2 regions of the Mesobacillus boroniphilus genome follow, and region 1 is predicted to be linked to the other one. Evidence: predicted binding sites of a transcription regulator. Region 1 holds the regulator's gene; the other holds the start of a gene.
The links. Region 1 encodes CtsR, which represses protease genes until heat stress. Its sites were predicted from a motif close to ATGGTCAATAAAGGTCAAACA; they were not measured.
Positions count from the first base shown of each region.

Region 2: clpB (ATP-dependent chaperone ClpB) is a predicted target of CtsR. The motif match lies at 2,240-2,260, and genes of this name have one in related genera.

Region 1 covers NZ_QTKX01000004.1:14-17,574, reverse strand. Annotated here, with positions in the region: gene DYI25_RS20880 (NYN domain-containing protein) at 62-571, opposite strand; gene rlmB (23S rRNA (guanosine(2251)-2'-O)-methyltransferase RlmB) at 574-1,302, opposite strand; gene DYI25_RS20870 (Mini-ribonuclease 3) at 1,589-1,993, opposite strand; gene cysS (cysteine--tRNA ligase) at 1,997-3,394, opposite strand; gene cysE (serine O-acetyltransferase) at 3,384-4,070, opposite strand; T-box leader at 4,263-4,496, opposite strand; gene gltX (glutamate--tRNA ligase) at 4,565-6,022, opposite strand; gene ispF (2-C-methyl-D-erythritol 2,4-cyclodiphosphate synthase) at 6,101-6,583, opposite strand; gene ispD (2-C-methyl-D-erythritol 4-phosphate cytidylyltransferase) at 6,710-7,405, opposite strand; gene DYI25_RS20840 (PIN/TRAM domain-containing protein) at 7,601-8,692, opposite strand; gene disA (DNA integrity scanning diadenylate cyclase DisA) at 8,948-10,021, opposite strand; gene radA (DNA repair protein RadA) at 10,026-11,405, opposite strand; gene clpC (ATP-dependent protease ATP-binding subunit ClpC) at 11,762-14,200, opposite strand; gene DYI25_RS20820 (protein arginine kinase) at 14,205-15,287, opposite strand; gene DYI25_RS20815 (UvrB/UvrC motif-containing protein) at 15,290-15,838, opposite strand; gene DYI25_RS20810 (CtsR family transcriptional regulator) at 15,866-16,327, opposite strand; gene DYI25_RS20805 (hypothetical protein) at 16,696-16,980, opposite strand; rRNA gene rrf (5S ribosomal RNA) at 17,450-17,561, opposite strand, start outside.
Region 2 covers NZ_QTKX01000001.1:259,658-264,524, reverse strand. Annotated here, with positions in the region: gene clpB (ATP-dependent chaperone ClpB) at 1-2,227, opposite strand, end outside; gene DYI25_RS01310 (YjzC family protein) at 2,371-2,553, opposite strand; gene DYI25_RS01305 (undecaprenyl-diphosphate phosphatase) at 2,709-3,521, shown strand; gene argF (ornithine carbamoyltransferase) at 3,711-4,667, opposite strand; gene DYI25_RS01295 (carbamoyl phosphate synthase large subunit) at 4,664-4,867, opposite strand, start outside.

The sequences.
Region 1 (17,561 bases):
CCCCCGCCCGCACATACAGTTAGAAATATTATACAGCAGGCTTTTTTAAGGCGTCAACAGGTCAATGTTCCCCTCTGCGCCATTTTTCAAAAATTTCTGCCACTTCTTTTGTAAGCGGAATCTTGGCACTTGGCTTTTTTTCCTGGATCACTTTCACGCTTTTTTCTATTTTTTTGCTAATTAAATTTGTTTCGTTAAGCAGCTCCCTTGCTGATTTCCTTAGTGCTCCCTGTCCAAAAATCGCCCATTGCTCGGTATAGTCAGAGGTGGCTACATGGATTTGCGTTTTGCGGTTACTGAGGTCGATCGCCAGCCTTTCAATCCGTTCATCCGCCGTTTCATTTTCTTTTGTAAAAATAACTTCCACCATATAATTCTTATATTTCTTTTGTGTTCCTGATACAAAATGGGCGTCAAAAACAATGATGACGCGATAGCCGGTATACGCCTGGTATTCAGCCATGATTTCAACCAGACGGTCCCTGGCTGCAGAAAGCTCTCTCTTCTTCAAGCTGACCAGCTCCGGCCATGCGCCGATAATGTTGTAGCCGTCAACAAGCAGGATATCCATTCCTATTCCCCTTGCGGATGACGTTTACGGTGAACTTCATACATCAATAGTGCCGCGGCAACTGATGCATTCAAGGAAGTAACATGTCCAACCATTGGAAGGCTTAAAAGAAAATCGCACTTATCCCTGATCAGCCTTCCCATTCCTTTTCCCTCGCTGCCGATCACTAGACCAAGAGGCAGTGTTCCATCCATTTGACGAAAATCCTGTTTTGCCGATGCGTCAGTCCCAGCTATCCAGACACCGCGCTCCTTCAATTCATCGATTGTCTGCGCCATATTCGTGACCCTCGCAACCGGGATATATTCGATTGCACCTGTTGATAGTTTTGCTACTGTAGCCGTCAGTCCAACAGCTCGTCTCTTAGGTATGATGATCCCGTGCGCTCCTGAGGCATCAGCTGTCCTCATGATGGAGCCAAGATTATGGGGATCCTCAATTTCATCGAGGAGCAAAAAGAAAGGCGCCTCATTTTTCTTTTCCGCTGCCGCGAACAAATCATCAATCTCCGCATATTCATAGGCTGCAACCTGGGCGATAACTCCCTGGTGATTGCCATCGGCAAGCTGGTCGATTTTCTTTTTCGGGACGAATTGGACGATGACATTGGCTTCCTTTGCCATCCCGATGACTTGCTGCATCTGACCGCTCTGTGAGCCTTCGGCAATCAGGATTTTGTTAATGTCTCGTTCCGATTTCAAAGCTTCGATTACCGGATTTTTACCAATTATATAATCCTGGTTTTCATTTTGATCCCGAAGTTGATCAGGCTTTTGCCCTGGTTTCTGGTCTCGTCTTGATTCGTGTTTCCTGTCACGTCTTGGTTCATGCTTCTTGTCACGCCTTGCTTCATGTTTTGGGTCCTGGCCTCTGGGTGGCCTGTTCTTTGGTTTTTCGTCCTGCTTTTGCGCCTGATTCCTGGCAGGTTTCAGCTTTTTGTCATCAACTGGTTTTTGCCTATTGTTCTGGTTCTGTTTTTGTTGCTGTTTCTGGCTCATGTGGAATACTTCCTCCCATCTATTCTTCCGCAAGTGCGAATACTGTGGTAATCAGTTCTTCTATCCGTTTCTCATTACCTGCCAGATACAAATAACCGATCAAGGCCTCAAAGGCGGTGCTGTAACGGTATGTTTGGACATCGGTGTTTTTCGGGACAGATCCTGACTTCGCATTCCGGCCTCTTTTTGCAATCGTTATTTCCGATTCAGACAAAGCCTCCATCTCCAGAAGCTTATGCAGGAACTTGGCCTGCGACTTTGCTGATACGTAAGCTGTCGCTTCTTTATGCAGCTTGTTTGGACGGACCTTGCCGCTTTGCAGCAGGTGATGCCGGACATATAGCTCATATACGGCATCACCCATGTAAGCAAGTGCAAGGCTATTCAATTGTTTTTCATCTACTTTTTGTTCGTAATGCAGCATCATTTAGCCTCTTTTCCATCTGATGCCTTGCGGAGTGTCTTCGATGATGATATTCATTTCCTTCAACTGGTCACGGATTTCATCTGCAAGCTGGAAATTTCTATCCTTTCGTGCCTGCGTTCTTTTTTCAATCAAGGCTTCGATCTCTTCATCAAGCAACTCTTCATCTTTAAGCGAAAGACCAAGAACACCGAACAATGTCTCGAATTCATTCATGAATGCATTGATTACTTCCTCGGAGGTGTTTTTCTCCATCAAGTACAGATTAGATAGCTTCGAAAGCTCAAATAGGGTAGATACGCCATTTGCCGTATTGAAGTCATCATCCATATCCTTGATGAACTGATCACGGAGCCCAGCGATTTTATCCAGCCATTCCTGATTGTCATCGGTAAGGTTAGCACTAGCTCCAAGGCGGTGCTTAAGGTTTTGATAAGATGTCTTCAAGCGCTCGAAGGCAGCCTTTGTCTTTTCGAGCAACTCAACGCTGTAATTGATTGGATTCCTGTAATGGACTGACAGCATGAAAAATCTTAACACCTGCGGATCATGCTGTTTGATGATGTCATGAACTGTGACAAAATTGCCAAGTGACTTGGACATCTTTTCATTATCAATATTGATGTATCCATTATGCATCCAGTAGCGGGCAAACGTCTTTCCTGTCAATGCCTCTGACTGGGCGATTTCGTTTTCATGGTGCGGGAAAGCCAAATCCTGTCCGCCAGCATGGATATCGATCGTATCTCCAAGGTATTCGCGTGCCATTGCCGAGCACTCAATGTGCCAGCCTGGACGGCCTTTTCCCCAAGGACTGTCCCAGGAAATCTCGCCTTCTTTTGCCGATTTCCAAAGCACAAAGTCAAGCGCATCTTGTTTCTTTTCCCCAACCTGGATCCTCGCTCCAACCTTCAGCTCTTCAATGGATTGATGTGATAGTTTTCCGTATCCCTTGAACTCCCTAGTACGGTAGTACACATCTCCTCCTGATTCATAGGCAAAGTCTTTTTCAATCAGCGCGCTGATGAATTCGATAATTAAGTCCATTGTTTCCGTTACCCGTGGATGAGCATCGGCTGTTTTGCAGCCAAGTGCGTGGACATCATCAAAATAAGCGTCGATGAAGCGTTGAGCGATTGTCGGTACGTCTACTCCCAGCTCATTTGCAGCTTTGATCAGCTTATCATCCACATCCGTGAAATTTGAAATAAAGCGGACATCATAACCACGGAACTCAAGATAGCGGCGGACCGTATCGAAAACGATGGCCGGACGGGCATTTCCGATGTGAATATAGTTATAGACGGTAGGACCGCAAACATACATTTTCACTTTTCCCTCTTCTAGCGGGATAAACTCTTCCTTGTTCCGAGTGAGTGTATTATAGATTTTAATTCCCATTTTCCATGCCCCTTCCTTGCTTGGCAACTTCCATTTCTTCTTGTAATTTGACAAAATCAAGTTCTCTTTTCAATTTAACCAATTCCATTTCGATTTCTTTGCATCGATCTGCAACAGGATCTGGCAAATCACGGTGATTGAAATCCTTCTTGACTCTTACCCCATCCTGGATGACAATTTTTCCAGGGATGCCAACAACGGTGGAATTCGGAGGTACATCCTTCAGGACAACCGACCCGGCACCTACTTTAGAATTCTCTCCAATCGTAATCGAACCTAAAACCTTCGCCCCAGTGGCAATCAGCGCATTGTCATTAACAGTTGGGTGGCGTTTGCCCTTTTCCTTCCCAGTACCGCCCAGGGTCACTCCCTGGAACACGGTCACATTATCACCAATCTCACACGTTTCACCAATGACGACCCCCATTCCATGGTCGATGAAAAAACGTCTGCCAATCTTGGCTCCCGGATGGATTTCCACCCCGGTAAAAAAGCGGCTGATTTGCGAAATGGCTCTTGCGATAAAATAAAACTTCCGCTTATAGAACGCATGCGCCAAGCGATGGGACCATATCGCATGCAGCCCTGCATAGGTCAAAACCACTTCCAGCGAGCTTCTGGCCGAAGGATCCTGATCAAACACAACTTCTATGTCTTCCTTCATCATCTTAAACATGGTGAAATCCTCCTTCTTTTAAAAATTCACTTTTGTTATTGCTCATTAGTGAGCACCTTTACAGCCGACATTGGGAAATATCCTTACTAATTTGGATTTATGTGACCGTAAAGTGATGTTCCTTCATTTTTCGGTCACATTACCCAACTCGCCTGCCAATACACCATATAAAAAAGCGCCCCTGTCGTATACGACAGAGACGCTTGATATGCGCGGTTCCACTCTGTTTAGGCTACATTAAGCAATAGCCTCAACTTTCACCTGTTAACGGGGGGACCCGCCCGATACTACTCAGGCATCGATTGCCTTTTTGCATTGGGACTCCGAGGCGCATTTCAAAAAATGAGAGGCCTGAACCACTTTCAGCCGATGATGGTTCTCTCTAATAAGCGTCATCCTTCTACTTTTCCTCTTCAACACTTTGTTTATATAGAATTACTCTTACTATATTACATTTTTGAATTTCTGTTAACTAAAACAGCTTAAAAAAGTTATTAGCCCAAAAGCTTCTGGACTCTTTCCTTCACTTTTTCTTTCCCGATCAGTTCCATTGCAAGCATCAGGTCTGGTCCATGTGTTTGCCCTGTGGCAGCCGCACGGATTGGCATGAACAGCTTTTGCCCTTTATGGCCAGTTCCTTTTTGAACTGCCTTGACCGCTGCCTTGATTGCATCCGCCTTGAACTCTTCAAGCTTATCAATTTCTGCAAGGAATGCGTTCAGCACCTCAGGCACCTGCTCGCCTGCAAGGACCTCTTTTGCTTCTTCATCATAGTTTACCTCATCGCGGAAAAATAAATCAGACATCTCAACGATTTCCGCTCCGAAGCTCATTTTATCATGATAGAGGGAAATGAGGCCGCGAACCCAGGCATCCTCTTCCTCTGTACGGTTCTCGCTGACTTTTCCAGCTTTGACAAGGTGAGGCAGCGCTAGCTCGACAACACGATCCAGATCAGCCTTTTTCATATATTGGTTATTCATCCACGCAAGCTTCTGCTGGTCAAAGAGCGCAGGCGATTTTGAAAGTCTTGCCGGATCGAAAATCTCGATAAATTCATCCTTAGAGTAAATCTCTTCTTCACCTGATGGAGACCATCCAAGAAGTGTGATGAAATTGAACAATGCTTCTGGCAAATAACCGAGCTCTTCATACTGCTCGATAAACTGGATGATTGATTCGTCTCGCTTGCTCAGCTTCTTGCGGCTTTCGTTGACGATCAATGTCATATGGCCAAATACCGGCGGCTCCCAGCCAAACGCTTCATAAATCACAAGCTGCTTCGGTGTATTGGAGATGTGGTCATCGCCGCGAAGTACGTGGGAAATCTTCATCAAATGGTCGTCGATGACAACCGCATAGTTATAGGTTGGCGTACCATCTTTCTTAACGATGACATAGTCACCCATCCCATCTGATTCAAAGCTCACGTCGCCTTTTACCATATCATCGAACTTAAGGATCTTGCCTGCAGGCACCTTGAAACGGAGGCTCGGCTGGCGTCCTTCTTTTTCAAACTGCTCCTGCTGTTCTGCTGTAAGGTTTCGGCAGCGTCCTGAATAATGAGGAGTCTCATTGCGTGCAGACTGCTCCTCGCGCTCAGCTTCCAGCTCTTCCTCCGTGCAATAGCACTTATAGGCATGCCCTTTTTCCAGAAGCTCCTGATTGTATTTTTCATATATGTGGTTTCGCTCTGACTGGCGATAAGGTCCATATTCGCCGCCAACATCGACACTCTCATCCCAGTCGATCCCAAGCCATTGAAGGTACTTCAATTGGCTCTGCTCTCCGCCTTCGATATTGCGCTTTTTATCAGTATCTTCAATGCGGATGATGAACTTTCCGCCCCTGTTCCGTGCATATAGATAGTTGAATAGTGCTGTACGGGCATTCCCGATATGTAAATGTCCAGTCGGACTCGGCGCGTAACGCACCCGGATATCTGATGACATAGTGAATCCTCCTCTAATATAGCTGTCCATTATTGTATCATTTTCAAATATAAAAGCGGAAGTGGCTTAAAAAATACTTTATTTGTCCGCCTGCTTCAGCAAAACTGTTGCTTGTGATGCAATGCCTTCTCCTCTTCCTGGGAAACCGAGCTTTTCTGTCGTTGTCGCCTTTACATTCACCTGGTCAGGGGTGCCTTCCAATAATCCCGCAATCCTTTCACGCATGGCTCCAATATGCGGTGCCATTTTAGGTTGTTGGGCGATAATCGTACAGTCTATATTCACAAGCTCGTATCCTTTTTCCTTCACAATCTTCCACACATGTTCAAGTAATTTGGCTGAATCTGCGTCCTTGAATTCAGGGTCAGTATCCGGGAAATGTCTGCCGATGTCTCCTTCGCCAATTGCCCCAAGGCATGCATCAGCTACCGTATGTAAAAGCACATCGGCATCCGAGTGGCCAAGAAGCCCCTTTTCATATGGAATTGTGATTCCGCCAATGATCAGCGGCCTGCCCTCCGTCAGTTGATGTACATCAAAACCTTGTCCAATACGAAACATAGTGAATTACTCCTTTAAAAATCCTGTTTTTTTCTGTATGATAACTCGCTTATTATTGCCTGCCAAACGCATACTGTCTCTAGGTTTGGCCCTTTGATTAAGAATAAAAAAATCACAAACAATTTATCAAACACCGGATTCTTTCCGCTTCCGCAAAATCGCTTCGGCAAAATATAAATCTTCTGGTGTTGTCAGCTTAATATTATCATAGTCCCCTTCAATGATGCTGACCGGATGCGGGATCCGTTCGACAAGACTTGATTCATCTGTACCGATGAATTGTTCTCTCATTGCCTTGTTATGTGCCTCAAGCAATACGGAAACGCGAAAAGCCTGAGGGGTCTGGACTGCCCACAAGCTTGAACGCTCAACTGTTTCGGCTACCATGCTGTTGGCCGCTTTCTTGATTGTATCTTTAACAGGGACAGCCACGATTGATCCGCCATCCTTGCTTGCAGCATCTACAAGATTGCGTATGGTTTCTATTTTGATGAATGGACGAGCAGCATCATGGACTAGCACGATCCCATCCAAGGAATGGACTGCCATCAGTCCGTTATAAACACTGTCCTGGCGTTCCTTGCCGCCAGTGACAAACGAAGAAACCTTATGTATACCGTACTCTTTCAATAAAGACTTGAACTGTTGTTCATCACTCGGGTTGATGGCGAGAATGATGCCAGAGCAATCATCATCTGCTTCAAACACCCTAAGTGTATGAATCAGAATCGGGACGCCTTCCAAAGTCAGCAGCAACTTGTTTTTCCCTGCTCCCATTCTCTTTCCCTGACCCGCAGCTGGAATAATGACCTGATAAGTCATGACGAAAACTCCCATCTATTTTTCTACTCATTCAACATTTCAAGTTGAAAAATCCACAAAATAAAGCAACTAACCTTATTCATACACACTTTTACATATGAACGGGCAGTCGAGTTCCTGCTTCACGCCTTCAAGGAATTCATGAAGGAAGCGGGAATCAACTGCCCATACAGGCTTGGTCCATCCGGGGATGGATCAACTGATTATGCTTTTTTCCAACAGTTTTGGCTTTGCAAAAATCATCCTGCCGGCTGATGTTTGCAACACACTTGTTACGAGCACATCGATACGCTTTCCGATATAATCGCGGCCTTCTTCGACTACGATCATGGTGCCATCATCCAGGTACGCAATGCCCTGGTTATGTTCCTTGCCATCCTTGATTACCTGGATACTCAATTCTTCTCCTGGAAGGACAACTGGTTTTACCGCATTGGCCAGGTCATTAATATTAAGCACAGCAACCTTCTGCAATTCACATACTTTGTTCAGGTTGAAATCATTCGTGACGACAACACCATTTGTCAGCTTTGCCAGCTTCACCAGCTTGCTGTCAACTTCCTGTATGTCTTCAAAATCACCTTCATAAATTTCAACCTTAATCTTAAGTTCCTTTTGTATCCGGTTAAGGATGTCCAATCCGCGGCGTCCGCGATTGCGCTTCAACACGTCAGATGAATCAGCGATATGCTGTAATTCTTCCAGGACAAATTGCGGGATTACGATGGTGCCTTCAAGGAACCCAGTCTGGCAGATATCAGCAACCCTGCCATCAATAATCACACTTGTATCGAGTATCTTCCACTCTCTTGCACGACTTTCTTTTTCCGTCTCTTCTTCAGTGCCTTTTTTCTTCGACTTTGAAAATAAACCAAGCAGTTCATCACGCTTTTTGAAACCTACCTGGAATCCAAGGTAACCAAATAAAAGTGTCAGGAGCGTCGGTGCAACTGTATTCACAACAGGCACCTGGATTGCATTTAGGGCAAATCCAACTAAAAATGCCACCAGCAAACCAAAGAATAGGCCGACACTGCCGAAGAGGACATCAGTAATTGGTGCCTTGATCAGCGACTCTTCAGCCCACTTCACAAAATTGGTCACAGGATCTACGGCCCAAAAAGTAAGAAGATAAAAAATAAGTGCGCCCAAAACAGCAGTAACATAAGGATTATTGATGAGAGTCATGTCTCCCGCGTTCATTAATGATAATAAATCAGGAATTAAGAATATACCAAGCGTTCCCCCAATGATCAGGAAGCAGGCTTGAATGATACGTCTTAACATCCTTTCACCTCCTTTTACTCATTATAAACAACTTCCAAATTTTGAAACCCTAGTAATTAAAACATTTTCTTTAAACATAGCTATTTTAATCATCCAAATGATTATACGATTTTACCATGGCAAAGGTTACGTAATTTGTACAATTAAAATGACAAACAGCAAGATTGCCATAATCTCTATAGGAGTAAATCTCATCTTTAAAGTAGCACCGGGTCATGATAGTGTCAATTAAAAGCAGTCCGCCAATGTCTGGGATTACATTTGACGGTCTGCCATCAGCTGGTCCCTAATGAGTTTGAAGCCTTCTTTGATTTTCCGGGCTCTTACTTCACCAATACCTTCAACGTCATCCAACTCTTCTACGGTTGCTGAAATCATATTCGTGAATTTGCCAAAACGCTTGATCAAGTTTTCGATAATGATCATCGGCAGACGCGGAATCTTATTCAGCATCCGGTATCCTCGAGGACAGATGAATTCATCCATATGCACATATCCCTGATGACCAAGAAGCTTGAGGATGGTAGAATCCTCGATGACTCCGGCCTTCGAAAGCTCCTGGAAACGAGCCATCACATCTTCTGCCTTCACTTCCGATGCTGCTGAATAATCTTTGATGACAAGCAATGCTTCTCTTTCCATTTCAGATAAAAGTTCCTGCATTTGCAGGCGGATCAGCCGCCCTTCCAGTCCGAGCTCGCTCAAATACGTCAAAAGCTCCGTCTTGATTCTCAGTACCATTTCAAAGCGATGGATAACCTGAAGCAAGTCATTATAGGTAACAAGATCCTCAAATTCGAGGATTCCCAGATTGGTAATGCTTTGTTCAAGGACGACTTTATACTTTTCCAGCGTCTGGATTGCCTGGTTCGCCTTAGTCAAGATGACACCGATCTCCTTCAAGGCATAGCGCAGGTGTCCCTGGTACAGGGTAATGACGTTCCTTCGCTGGGATATCGCGATGACTAGTGCCTTTGTCTGCCTCGCCACACGTTCTGCTGTCCTGTGCCTCATCCCTGTTTCGGTAGAAGGTACTCCCGTATCAGGAGCTAACTGGGCGTTGGCGAATAAGATTTTGCTTCCAGTCTCATTTAGGATGATCGCGCCATCCATCTTCGCCAATTCATAGAGATAGCTAGGGCTGAACCTGCAGTTGATTTCAAAGCCGCCATCAACCAGATTTTTAACTTTTTCATTGTATCCAAACACAATCAAACCGCCTGTCTTGGCCCGGAGCACATTATCGATTCCATCCCTTAGGGGCGTACCTGGAGCGATAAATTGAAGGATTTCACCTAACCCTTTTTCTTCAAGCCCTCTATGTTCCAATCCATCAACCTCCCAAGGTGACTTTTAATGCATGGCTGACAGATGATACCCCGATAAGCTCCACTCCCCGTGGTGGAGTCCATCCGCCAAGATTATTCTCCGGTAAAATAATTCTTTCAAAGCCAAGCTTCGCCGCTTCCTGGACGCGTTGTTCGATCCTCGAGACCCTCCTGACTTCTCCGGTCAGGCCCACCTCACCGATAATACAATCGGAGGCGCGGGTCGGTTTATCCCTGAAGCTCGAAGCAATGCTGACCGCCACCGCAAGGTCAATCGCCGGTTCGTCTAGCTTCACTCCGCCGGCAACCTTCAAATAAGCATCCTGGTTAGCCAACAACAACCCAACACGCTTCTCCAGCACCGCCATCAGCAGCGAAACGCGGTTATGGTCGATTCCAGTAGCCATCCGCCTTGGATTCCCAAAACTCGTTGGCGAGATCAGCGCCTGGATTTCAACCAATACAGGCCGCGTTCCTTCCATCGAGGCCACGACCGTTGAACCTGAAGCACCCTGGGATCTTTCCTCTAAAAAAATCTCCGAAGGGTTTGCCACTTCTTCAAGACCTACTTCCTTCATCTCGAAGATACCCATTTCATTCGTCGACCCGAAACGGTTTTTGACGGCACGGAGGATTCTATACGTATGGTGTCTCTCACCTTCAAAATAAAGAACTGTATCAACCATATGCTCCAGCAGCCTTGGTCCGGCGATAGAGCCTTCCTTCGTGACATGGCCGACGATGAAAATCGCAATTCCCTTTGTTTTAGCAATCCTCATTAACTCGGCTGTACATTCCCTTACCTGTGACACACTCCCCGGAGCAGAGGTCACTTCCGGGTGGAAAATGGTTTGAATTGAGTCCACAATGACAAAATCCGGTTTGGTATTTTCAATTGTCAGGCTGATTTCATGAAGATTTGTTTCCGAATAAACGAGCAGGTTTTCCGATGTTACTCCAAGGCGATCTGCGCGCAGCTTTGTTTGCCTCATTGACTCCTCACCTGAAATATAAAGGACTGAATGAGCCTTTTTGGCCAGCTGGTAAGATACCTGAAGCAATAGTGTTGATTTACCGATACCAGGGTCTCCGCCAATCAACACAAGCGATCCCCTGACAACGCCGCCGCCAAGTACGCGGTTCAACTCATTCAAGTCTGTCGTAATCCGCGGCTCGCTGATTGTTTCAATACTGGTGATCGGAGTAGCCTTTGCGGCAACACCCGTATTTCCTGTATTGGCAAAAGCTCCTCTTCTTGTCGAGCCAGTGCTCTCCACTTCCTCGACCATCTTATTCCATTGTCCGCATCCCGGACATTTCCCCATCCATTTGGGAGATTCATAGCCGCATTCCTGGCACATGAATTTCGTTTTTCTTTTCGCCATTTTCTTAGCCTCTCAATAAAAAAAGTTATTATCTTTATAATAAAGCCAATCAAGTAATAATAGAAATGATAGCGACTGAAGTACATATGTGATTTTTTCTTCCGGGGTGTTTTGAGGTTAAGCAACAACAATTTTTACTTGTTCAATTTAATTATGTTCATATTTAGATGCTGTAATTCCAACTATTTAAGAAAGGTTGTTCTGGTGCAATTGAATACATCTTCGAATCCGCATTCAATTGGGTTCTTGCAACAATGAACTTGAGAAACCAACAATGATTATGAAAAGATTTTTTAGAAAAAAGGGGTACACGTATTTTAGTACGTATACCCCTTTTGTTAACATGTTAAGCCATTTTAAGCTTTTGCCGATCCTTCTGGTGTCTTGACGACGAACTCGCCATTTTCTACATCAATGACAACATTTTGCCCAGTGAGGACGGTTCCTTTCAGCAATTCTTCAGACAGCTGGTCTTCGATATGCTTCTGGATTGCCCTGCGCAAAGGACGTGCGCCATATTCTGGATCGTAGCCTTCCTCGGATATTTTCTCTTTTGCCGCTTCTGTCAGCTCAAGCGTGATTTCCTGTTCACTCAAACGCTTCACAAGCTGATCAGACATCAATGTCACGATTTCTTTCAGATGTGGCTTTTCAAGAGCATGGAAGACGATGATCTCATCGATACGGTTCAAGAACTCAGGACGGAACGCCTTTTTCAGCTCTTCCATCACCTTGCCCTTCATATCTTTGTAATCCTGTTCGCCATCCTGGATATTGAAGCCAACATACTTATTCCGTTTTAACGCTTCTGCTCCGACATTGGATGTCAGGATCATAATCGTATTGCGGAAATCGACTGTTCGGCCCTTGGAGTCAGTCAAACGACCATCCTCGAGTACCTGCAGCAAAATGTTGAACACATCCGGATGCGCTTTTTCAATTTCATCCAGCAATATGACGGAATATGGCTTTCTGCGGACCTTCTCAGTCAGCTGGCCGCCTTCATCATATCCAACATAGCCCGGAGGTGAACCAACAAGACGAGATGTCGAATGCTTCTCCATATACTCGGACATATCGACGCGAATCATTGCATCTTCATCTCCAAACATCGACTCTGCCAAAGCTCTTGCCAATTCCGTTTTACCAACACCTGTTGGCCCAAGGAAGATGAATGAACCAATCGGACGTTTCGGATCCTTCAAACCTGCACGCGCACGTCTTACTGCCTTGGAAACCGCCTTAACAGCTTCATCCTGGCCTATGACACGTGAGTGAAGGATTTCCTCCAGGTTCAGCAGTTTATCTGTTTCTGTTTGCGCGAGCTTAGAAACAGGGATATTCGTCCAGCTGGATACCACATGTGCGATATCTTCTACTGTCACCTCACTGTTTTCCTTACCCTGCTTTTCTTTCCATGACTTCTTCGTATTTTCTAGCTGTTCACGAAGACGCTGTTCTGTATCTCTTAATGAAGCAGCCTTTTCAAACTCCTGGCTTTGTACAGAAGCATCCTTTTCCTTGCGTACTTCCTCTAGCTTCACCTCAAGCTCCTTAAGGTTAGGCGGAGTTGTATAGGAACGCAGGCGAACCTTCGAACCAGCTTCATCAATTAGGTCAATCGCTTTATCCGGAAGGAAACGGTCAGAGATGTAACGGTCAGATAATTTCACTGCCGCATCTATTGCCGCATCCGTAATCGATACTCTATGGTGAGCTTCATAGCGGTCACGAAGCCCTTTTAAAATTTGGACTGACTCTTCCGCAGTCGGCTCATCTACAGTAATCGGCTGGAAACGTCGTTCTAGCGCAGCATCCTTTTCAATGTATTTACGGTACTCATCAAGTGTGGTCGCGCCGATACATTGCAGTTCACCACGCGCCAATGAAGGCTTCAGGATATTGGAAGCGTCAATCGCACCCTCTGCTCCGCCGGCACCAATCAGTGTATGAAGCTCATCGATGAAAAGAATGATATTTCCGGCCTGGCGGATTTCATCCATGACCTTTTTCAGGCGATCCTCAAATTCACCGCGGTACTTAGTTCCTGCAACAACAGTTCCCATATCAAGAGTCATGACGCGCTTGTCACGAAGGATTTCCGGTACCTCATTATTGACGATTTGCTGTGCCAGTCCTTCAGCAATAGCTGTTTTACCTACACCAGGCTCTCCAATTAATACCGGGTTGTTCTTAGTACGGCGGCTTAACACTTCGATAACACGCTGGATTTCCTTGCTGCGGCCGATGACCGGGTCAAGGCTGCCTTCCCTTGCGATAGCTGTTAAATCTCTTGCAAGGCTATCAAGTGTCGGAGTGTTGGCATTTGCCGCTCCTCCTCCCTGATGTCCGGAAGTTTCATTGCTTCCAAGCAACTGAAGAACCTGCTGTCGGGCCTTGTTGAGACTGACTCCAAGGTTGTTCAGTACTCTTGCAGCCACGCCCTCTCCCTCACGGATTAATCCGAGCAGGATATGTTCAGTTCCAACATAAGAATGGCCCAACTTCCTTGCCTCATCCATTGAAAGCTCGATGACCTTCTTAGCCCTTGGAGTATAGTGGATTGTCTGGGAAGTTTCCTGGCCGCGGCCAATCAGGTTTTCAACTTCCTTCTGGATTTTCTCTGCTCCAAGACCAAGTCCGTAAAGCGCCTTTGCCGCAATGCCCTCACCTTCACGCACAAGGCCAAGTAAGATGTGTTCTGTGCCGATATTGTTATGTCCAAGGCGAATTGCCTCTTCCTGTGCGAGTGCCAATACTTTTTGTGCCCTCTCGGTAAATCGTCCAAACATCATAAGATCATCCTCCTGACTCGTCTTTTGTTTCCATTTTCAAACGTTCTCTTATTAAAGCAGCCCTGCGGATATCCCGTTCATTCGGTCTTAAGGGTCCTCCCGCATATTGCTGTAAAAACCCAGGCTGAGTTAATATCATCAATTCATTCAAAATCGATTTTGAAATATTTTTTATAAAACCCATATCTATTCCAAGCCGTAAATCAGATAGACAGCGGGCGGCTTCCTTCGTTTCGATGATTCTGCTGTTGGCAAGTGTTCCATATGACCGAAACACTCTGTCTTCTAATTGTATGTTCGAAGTCTTAGCTAATGCTTCCCGGGCCGACCTTTCCTGAGATATAATCTGGCTTACGACACTTTTCAAATCATCCACAATGTCCTCTTCCGACTTTCCAAGTGTAATTTGGTTCGAAATTTGAAAAATATTGCCGAGCGCTTCACTGCCCTCGCCGTAAATACCTCTTACCACCAAACCAAGCTGGTTAATCGCCGGGACAATACGGTTCATTTGCTGTGTTAAAACAAGACCAGGCAGGTGCATCATCACCGAAGCCCTTAGGCCGGTGCCTACATTGGTCGGACAGCTGGTCAAATAGCCGAACTTCTCATCAAACGCATAATTAACATATTCCTCGAGCCAGTCATCGATTTCATTGGCAGCCTGTAGAGCTTCACTTAGCTGGAAGCCTGGGAATAAACATTGAATCCTGATGTGGTCTTCCTCATTGATCATGATGCTCACTTCTTCATTGTCAGATAGTAAGACGGCACCATGAACCGAGTTTTCTGCTAGATTCGGACTAATCAAATGCTTCTCGACTAACACCCTTTTCTGCAAAGGTGGAATTTCACCCATTTTAATCATTTCCAACTGACCAAAGGTAGCTGGTGATGTATTATTGGCACGTTCCATAATCGTACCTACTACTACTTCTGCCTCTCCATTGGTGAACAGCGTCGGAAAATTATATTCATCAAGGTTTCTTGCGAAGCGGATGCGAGAGCTAAGGACGATATCTGAATCAGGACCATCATCACTCATCCAGGAGCTGACAGCCTGATTGATAAACTTCTCCAATGACATGGCTACTCCCCTCCCTCTTGACCTGCTGACAATTTCCTTTCAAGTTCCCTGATCTGGTCCCGCGTCTCAGCAGCTTTCTCAAATTCCTCTGCTGAAATCAGGTTCTTCAAATTTTGCTTAAGCTGATCGATTGTTTTCCTTAAATGAAGGTCGCTGCCAATTCTTTTAGGGATTTTCCCATTATGCATGGAATTACCACTATGGAGTCTCCTTACAATCGGGGTCAACTGTTCGCGAAAAGCATCATAGCAAGTCGCACAGCCAAACCTCCCTACTTTCACAAACTGTGGAAACGTCATCGAACATTGCGGGCACTTGGCAACTTGCTCAGCGTCAAAGGCTTCCTTTTTCTGTTCCGTAAAAGCAGGTTCCATATTCAACAATCCGGCAAGCAGGTTATTGATCGAAAAAACAGGGCTGTTGTTCATCATAAACAGTTCGCCTTTTTCTTGTGCGCATATCTCACACAAGTGCAGTTCCGTTTTTTCTCCATTTGAATAATTCGTGAAGTGCAGCGTTGCCGGCCTTTGATTACACTCTTGGCAGATCATGCCCTCACCTCTTTATCTGCTTTGATATTATTTATATTTCAATGCCATCAGCATTGCCTTCAACATTCTCGCACGCAGTTCATCACGCTGTGGAAGCTCAATATACAGGACGGACCTGTCGAGCACACTCAGCATGATTTTTGCTTCGCGGTCAGTCACTACCTCTTCCTCAACAAGACGGAGAATGACATGCTCAGCGCTGCTTTGCGAAATTCGTGTCTGAATCAAAGACAGTAAATCATCAATCAAATGTGCATGATCATAAGCCTGGACTTTGATGATACGGATGTAGCCGCCGCCGCCCCGTTTACTCTCAACAAGATAGCCCCTTTCAATCGTGAACCTTGTATTGATGACATAATTGATCTGGGACGGCACGCACTGAAATTTATCGGCGATTTCACTTCGCTTGATTTCAACGATTTCCTTATCGCTCATTTCCAAAACCTGCTTAAGGTAATGTTCTATGATGTCCGATATATTCCTCACTAAACCTCCCCCAATCTGACTTTGACTATATTTGACGTTAATTATACAAAAAAATTTTTCCCGTTGCAATGAAAGCATCCTGAATTATATTCGTCAAAATTATGTATGCCAAAACATGACAATAAGGGGTGTGTTGGTTATTATACCCATTTTGTAACATGTGGAAACTTGTATCTGGAAACATCGATGAAAAATTTGTTCTGGACAAGCTTTTATACGAAGGAGTCAGTGCCTAATTGGATAGATCGGCAATGTGACCAGCAATATTATCTATAGTACATAAGCCTTCTCACAAAACTGCTACATAAGAAAAAGGCTGGTATATTATTTTCTGAGGAACTCACTTGTGCCTGTATAAGTGCTATCTACTAACTAAATAAATTGCCAAAAAATATAATGATAGCTAAAAATGCAGATAATCCTAAAGTCATGATGACTGTCGAAAAACTTCTAGCCATACCCTTCCAATCTTCCATAGCTGACATCCCTATAAGCCCTATTACAAAAGTCAGCAAGGTTGCATATAAAAGCAGAACGAATGGTTGTATGCCTAATATCGTGTAATTAATAGGCCCTGTGGAGGAAACTATAAAAAATAGTAAAATCCAGATTGTAGAAAAGATGAATGACCAAAAATTAAATTGCTTATTCATTTTTTCCTCCTATTAGCCCTTCTGCTAAAAAATTGCATGTTTCTTACAATAAGAAAAATTATCTGTGTACAATTCGTTAAGTAGTTCAAATCCACCATTTTACTCTTTCATATCATCTGTTATCCCAATCACTCTTTAAAAAACTAAAAGTAATTAGTCCATCATAATGATTGTAGAATAAATGGGAAGATCAGAAATGTCTGGTTGTTAAATAAATTCCACAAAAAATGCGTTAATCCTTCTTGGATCAACGCACCAGGAGTTTAGGGGCAACAAGCAACTACTTATCCGAACTTAAATCAGGTTCTGACAGCTTTTCTTTCTTTTCCACCAGGCTTATCTGGAGCAGCCATTGCCTCTTCTTGAGTGCTACTTATAGTTTCCTTTTCCTTGCCCTTTCTCGCTTGCATTTGCTCTATCGACTTTTACAAACAAAAAAAGAACAGCCATTACAGCTGTTCTTTTGTGTGCCCGGCGGCGTCCTACTCTCACAGGGGGAAACCCCCAACTACCATCGGCGCTGAGAAGCTTAACTTCCGTGTTCGGTATGGGAACGGGTGTGACCTTCTCGCCATCGCCAC
Region 2 (4,867 bases), on a different contig from region 1:
AGATTTCTTCGTCTCCACCTTGCCGGTCAAGTAAATAGTGCGAGCCAATATTGGACGTCATAATTATCACAGTGTTCTTAAAGTCGACCGTTCTTCCCTGAGAATCCGTTATCCGTCCATCATCCAGCATTTGTAAAAGGATATTGAAAACTTCTGGATGTGCTTTCTCTACTTCATCGAGGAGGATAACCGAATATGGATTCCTTCTAACCGCTTCTGTCAGCTGGCCGCCTTCTTCATAACCTACATATCCTGGAGGTGCTCCAATAAGCCTTGATACTGCATGTTTTTCCATATACTCAGACATATCGATTCGAATGATATGCTCCTCACTGTCAAACAATGACTGAGCAAGCGTTTTGGCCAGTTCCGTTTTACCGACACCGGTAGGGCCTAGGAAAATGAATGACCCAATTGGCCTGTTCGGATCCTTGATGCCAGCTCTTGCCCTGAGGACCGCGTCGGCCACTAGTGATACTGCTTCTTCCTGTCCCACAACTCGCTCATGGAGGATGCTTTCTAGCTTGAGAAGCTTTTCCCGCTCTCCTTCAACGAGCTTCATCACTGGTATACCTGTCCATCTGGAGACAATCGATGCAATTTCTTCTTCAGTCACTTCTTCGCGGAGAAGTCTTTCCCCTTCATTTTTGCTAACTTCCAGCTCAAGTGCTTTCAGTTCTTTTTCAATAGAAGGAATACGGCCATGTCTAAGTTCAGCTGCTTTATTCAAATCATAGTCATTTTCGGCCTTTTCCAGTTCTCGACGGAGTTTTTCCAGCAGCTCACGCTGTTCCTGAACTTTTTGGATGCCTTCTTTTTCCTTCTGCCACCTTGACTTCATTGCATTCGCTTTTTCCCTCAAGTTGGCGAGCTCCTTACGAAGAGTTTCAAGACGTTCGCGGCTTGCATCATCTTTTTCCTTTGTCAACGCCGCTTCTTCAATTTCTAACTGCATTACCCTTCTAGTCACTTCATCAAGCTCAGTCGGCATCGAGTCAATTTCTGTCCGAATCATCGCGCAAGCTTCATCAACCAGGTCAATCGCCTTGTCAGGTAAGAATCGGTCTGTGATGTATCGATCTGACAATGTAGCAGCAGCAACTAGTGCACTGTCATGGATGTTTACTCCATGATGGATTTCAAACCTTTCCTTCAATCCTCGTAAAATTGACACTGTATCCTCGACATCTGGTTCTTGTACCAACACCTGCTGGAAGCGGCGTTCAAGCGCAGGATCTTTTTCAATGTATTTTCTGTGTTCATCCAGAGTGGTTGCACCAATACAATGGAGCTCCCCACGAGCAAGCATGGGTTTCAGCATATTCCCGGCATCCATTGCCCCCTCAGTCTTTCCCGCACCAACAATGGTATGGAGTTCATCTATGAACAACAGGATTTTGCCTTCACTCTTTTTCACTTCATTCAAGACAGCTTTTAATCTCTCTTCAAATTCGCCTCTGAATTTAGCACCTGCAATCAGTGCACTCATGTCAAGTGCAAAAACTGTCTTATCCTTTAAACCTTCAGGAACATCTCTTCGAACAATCCTCTGTGCCAGCCCTTCTACAATAGCTGTCTTACCTACGCCTGGCTCGCCGATCAAAACAGGATTGTTTTTCGTCTTCCTAGAAAGGATGCGGATGACATTGCGAATTTCACTGTCCCTGCCGATTACCGGGTCAACCTTTCCTGACCGAACTTCCTCCACAAGGTCACGTCCATATTTTTTTAACACTTCGTAAGTTGCTTCTGGATTTTGTGAAGTCACTCTCTGGTTCCCCCTAACCTCATTGATTCTCGTTAATAATTTTTCCCTGATAACTCCTAATTTCCTCATTGCTCCGCCAGATTCAGAGCCAGGAATTTCAAGCAGGGCCAACAAAACATGTTCTACCGATAAATAGTCATCTTCAAACCGTTTCATTTCCTTTTCGGCCTGTGCTAAAACCTTTTGCAGCGTTGCGGTAATATATAATTTCCCCTGCTCTACACCACTTCCAGAGACTTGGGGTTTCTTTGACAGGATAAACATTAATTCTTCTTTAAGATTATCTAGATTCAGTCCGATACCAGTAGTAAGCAATGTTGCCGCCAGATTGCCATCCTGTTCAAGCAAGGAAAGCAACAGGTGCGTATCATCTACTTCCTGGTGATTATGTTGAACAGCCAGGGTCTGGGCTGATACAAAGGCATTCTGCAAGCTTTCTGTCATTTTATTTAAATCCACGGCCCAACCACTCCTTTGACCTTTTTTGACCTTTATATATATTATAATAAAAATTCCCAATTAGTAAAGCCATCCGCACTGGATGGCTTTAAGATAAGTCAGTATGAATTTCATCACAGAAAATGCTCTTGCCCTGGCGTGATTTATTTAAACTTTGGCATGTAAGTCCAGTGGCGGTTATGATTGGAGTTTTCCGGAAAACGATCCCCAGCTTTCAGTTTGATTTTTTGCGGGTTGTTGACATTGCTGCCTGTTTCGCCAATTTCAATGTAAATACCATTATTCGGTGCCTTTTGTCCGGCACGGAACTGATGACTTTGACCCATTTGCCTTCCTCCTTCATTAAAGTATTCCGGCAATTTTATTATTTGCTGATTTAAATAAAGTATTTATGCATAATTTATCCTTCCAAAAAAAAGGGTTATACGGTACATTAGTGTGTATGAGTTTTAAAAAATTTGCGGAGGAAATCAAAGACAATATGGAAAATTTCTATGAATTGATTAAATACATATTTTTAGGCCTATTCCAGGGAATCACCGAACCAATTCCTGTTTCATCAAGCGGGCATTTGGAAATTGCAGAGCATTTTTTTAAACTGAAAATAGAAGGAATGAGTTTTGCACTTTTGATGAATACAGCTTCTCTATTCGCTGTATTGTTAATTTATAGAGCCGATATAATCCGGTTAATTGTTAACGGGATTGCATACCTTAAAAGTAAAGATCCTGAAGCAAAATCAGATTTTATGTTCATCATTTATTTGATCGTAGGGACTATTCCAGCAGGGGCTATCGGTGTACTATTCGGGGATTTTATCGAGGATCAATTGGCTGACATTAAAACTGTCGGCATAACACTTATAGTAACTGGCCTGGCGTTATGGCTGATCCGTAATATGCGCGGCCGCAAGAATGATGGAGATTTAAGCTTCAAAGATGCCATTATTGTTGGACTGGCCCAAGCAGTCGCACTTATTCCTGGGATCAGTCGATCTGGAGCTACAATTGTCGCAGCAATGAGCCTGGGAATGAAACAGGAAACTGCACTAAGGTACTCTTTCCTGCTTTATATTCCAGTTAGTTTCGGCGGGATGGTTCTCGGATTTTCTGAACTCTTACATGATGACCGTTTTGGGGAGTTGGCAATTCCATATATTTTCGCCTTCATTGCTTCGCTTATAGCATCTTACTTCTCATTAAAATGGTTCATGAATATCATGGCGCGTGGAAACTTGAAGTATTTTGCGATTTACTGCTTCATTGTAGGACCACTTGTCCTCCTCTTTTCTTAATACACAAAAAGCCGGCTAACTTAATAGCCGGTTTTTGTGTTTTTTTGCAGATACTTTCTATAGGCCCTTTCGCAGCTTCCACCACTTATTCGGGCTTATAGAATCTTTCTATAGGACCTTTTAGCTCCTTCCACCACTCATTCGGGCTTATAGAACATCTCTATAGGAACTTTTCACATATTCAACTACTTAATCCTTCAATATCTCCACAAGCAATGCTTTCTGTGCATGAAGCCGGTTGCCTGCCTGTTCGAATACCACGGAGTTCTGGCCGTCGATCACTTCTGCTGTCACCTCTTCGCCGCGGTGCGCGGGAAGACAGTGCATAAACAGGTAGTTTTCATTTGCTTCTCTTAGTAATGCTTCATTCACCTGGTAGTCATGAAAATCCTTTAATCTCTGTTCATTTTCGAGCTCCTGGCCCATGCTGGTCCACACATCTGTATAGATGATATCAGCGCCTTGAACGGCTTCTTGAGGTGATTCGGTGATGACCATGTTTGCTCCGCTTAAGCTTGCGAAGTCTTCACAGCGAGCTGTTATCGTTTGATCCGGGAGGTATCCCTTTGGAGAAGCAATCGATACATCCATCCCGACTTTTGTGCAGGCGATCATCAATGAATGGGCGACATTGTTTCCATCACCGATATAAGCAAGCTTAAGCCCTTTAAGCTTTCCTTTCTTTTCATAAATCGTCAGAAGGTCAGCAAGTGCCTGGCATGGATGATAAAGATCGGTCAGCCCGTTGATGACAGGAATGTCCGCGTGATCGGCAAGTTCCTCTACCGACTTGTGTGAGAAGGTCCTGATCATGATACCGTCAAGATATTGCGAAAGAACCTGGGCTGTATCTGCCACTGTTTCACCCCGCCCTAGCTGCAAGTCGTTGCCATTTAAGTAAAGAGCGCTTCCCCCAAGCTGGATCATTCCTACCTCGAATGATACTCTTGTACGCGTTGAGGATTTGTCAAAGATCATTCCTAGTATTTTGCCTTTAAGGGGGTGATCAAATTGCTTCTTTAAAGTCTTTTCCTTTAAGATGACTGCCTTTTCCAATAAAGTTATGATTTCCTGTGGTTCAAAATCAGCCAGAGTTAATAGGTCCTTGCCTTTTATATCAATATGAAGCTGCTGTAGTGCTGTCATTCTGCCATCACTTCCTCACTAGTTTCTGTCAGCCATTGATCCAGAGAGTTCACATTCCAGCTTTCGGCTGTCGCACTCTTTAATAATGCATATAGAGTTTCTTTTTGGGTCAATACAATTTTTCGGTTTTTTACAGCCCACTCTCTCAGAGATAAATCCCTCTCTGATGTACCAGGACAATATAAAGCTGTCACATTTTG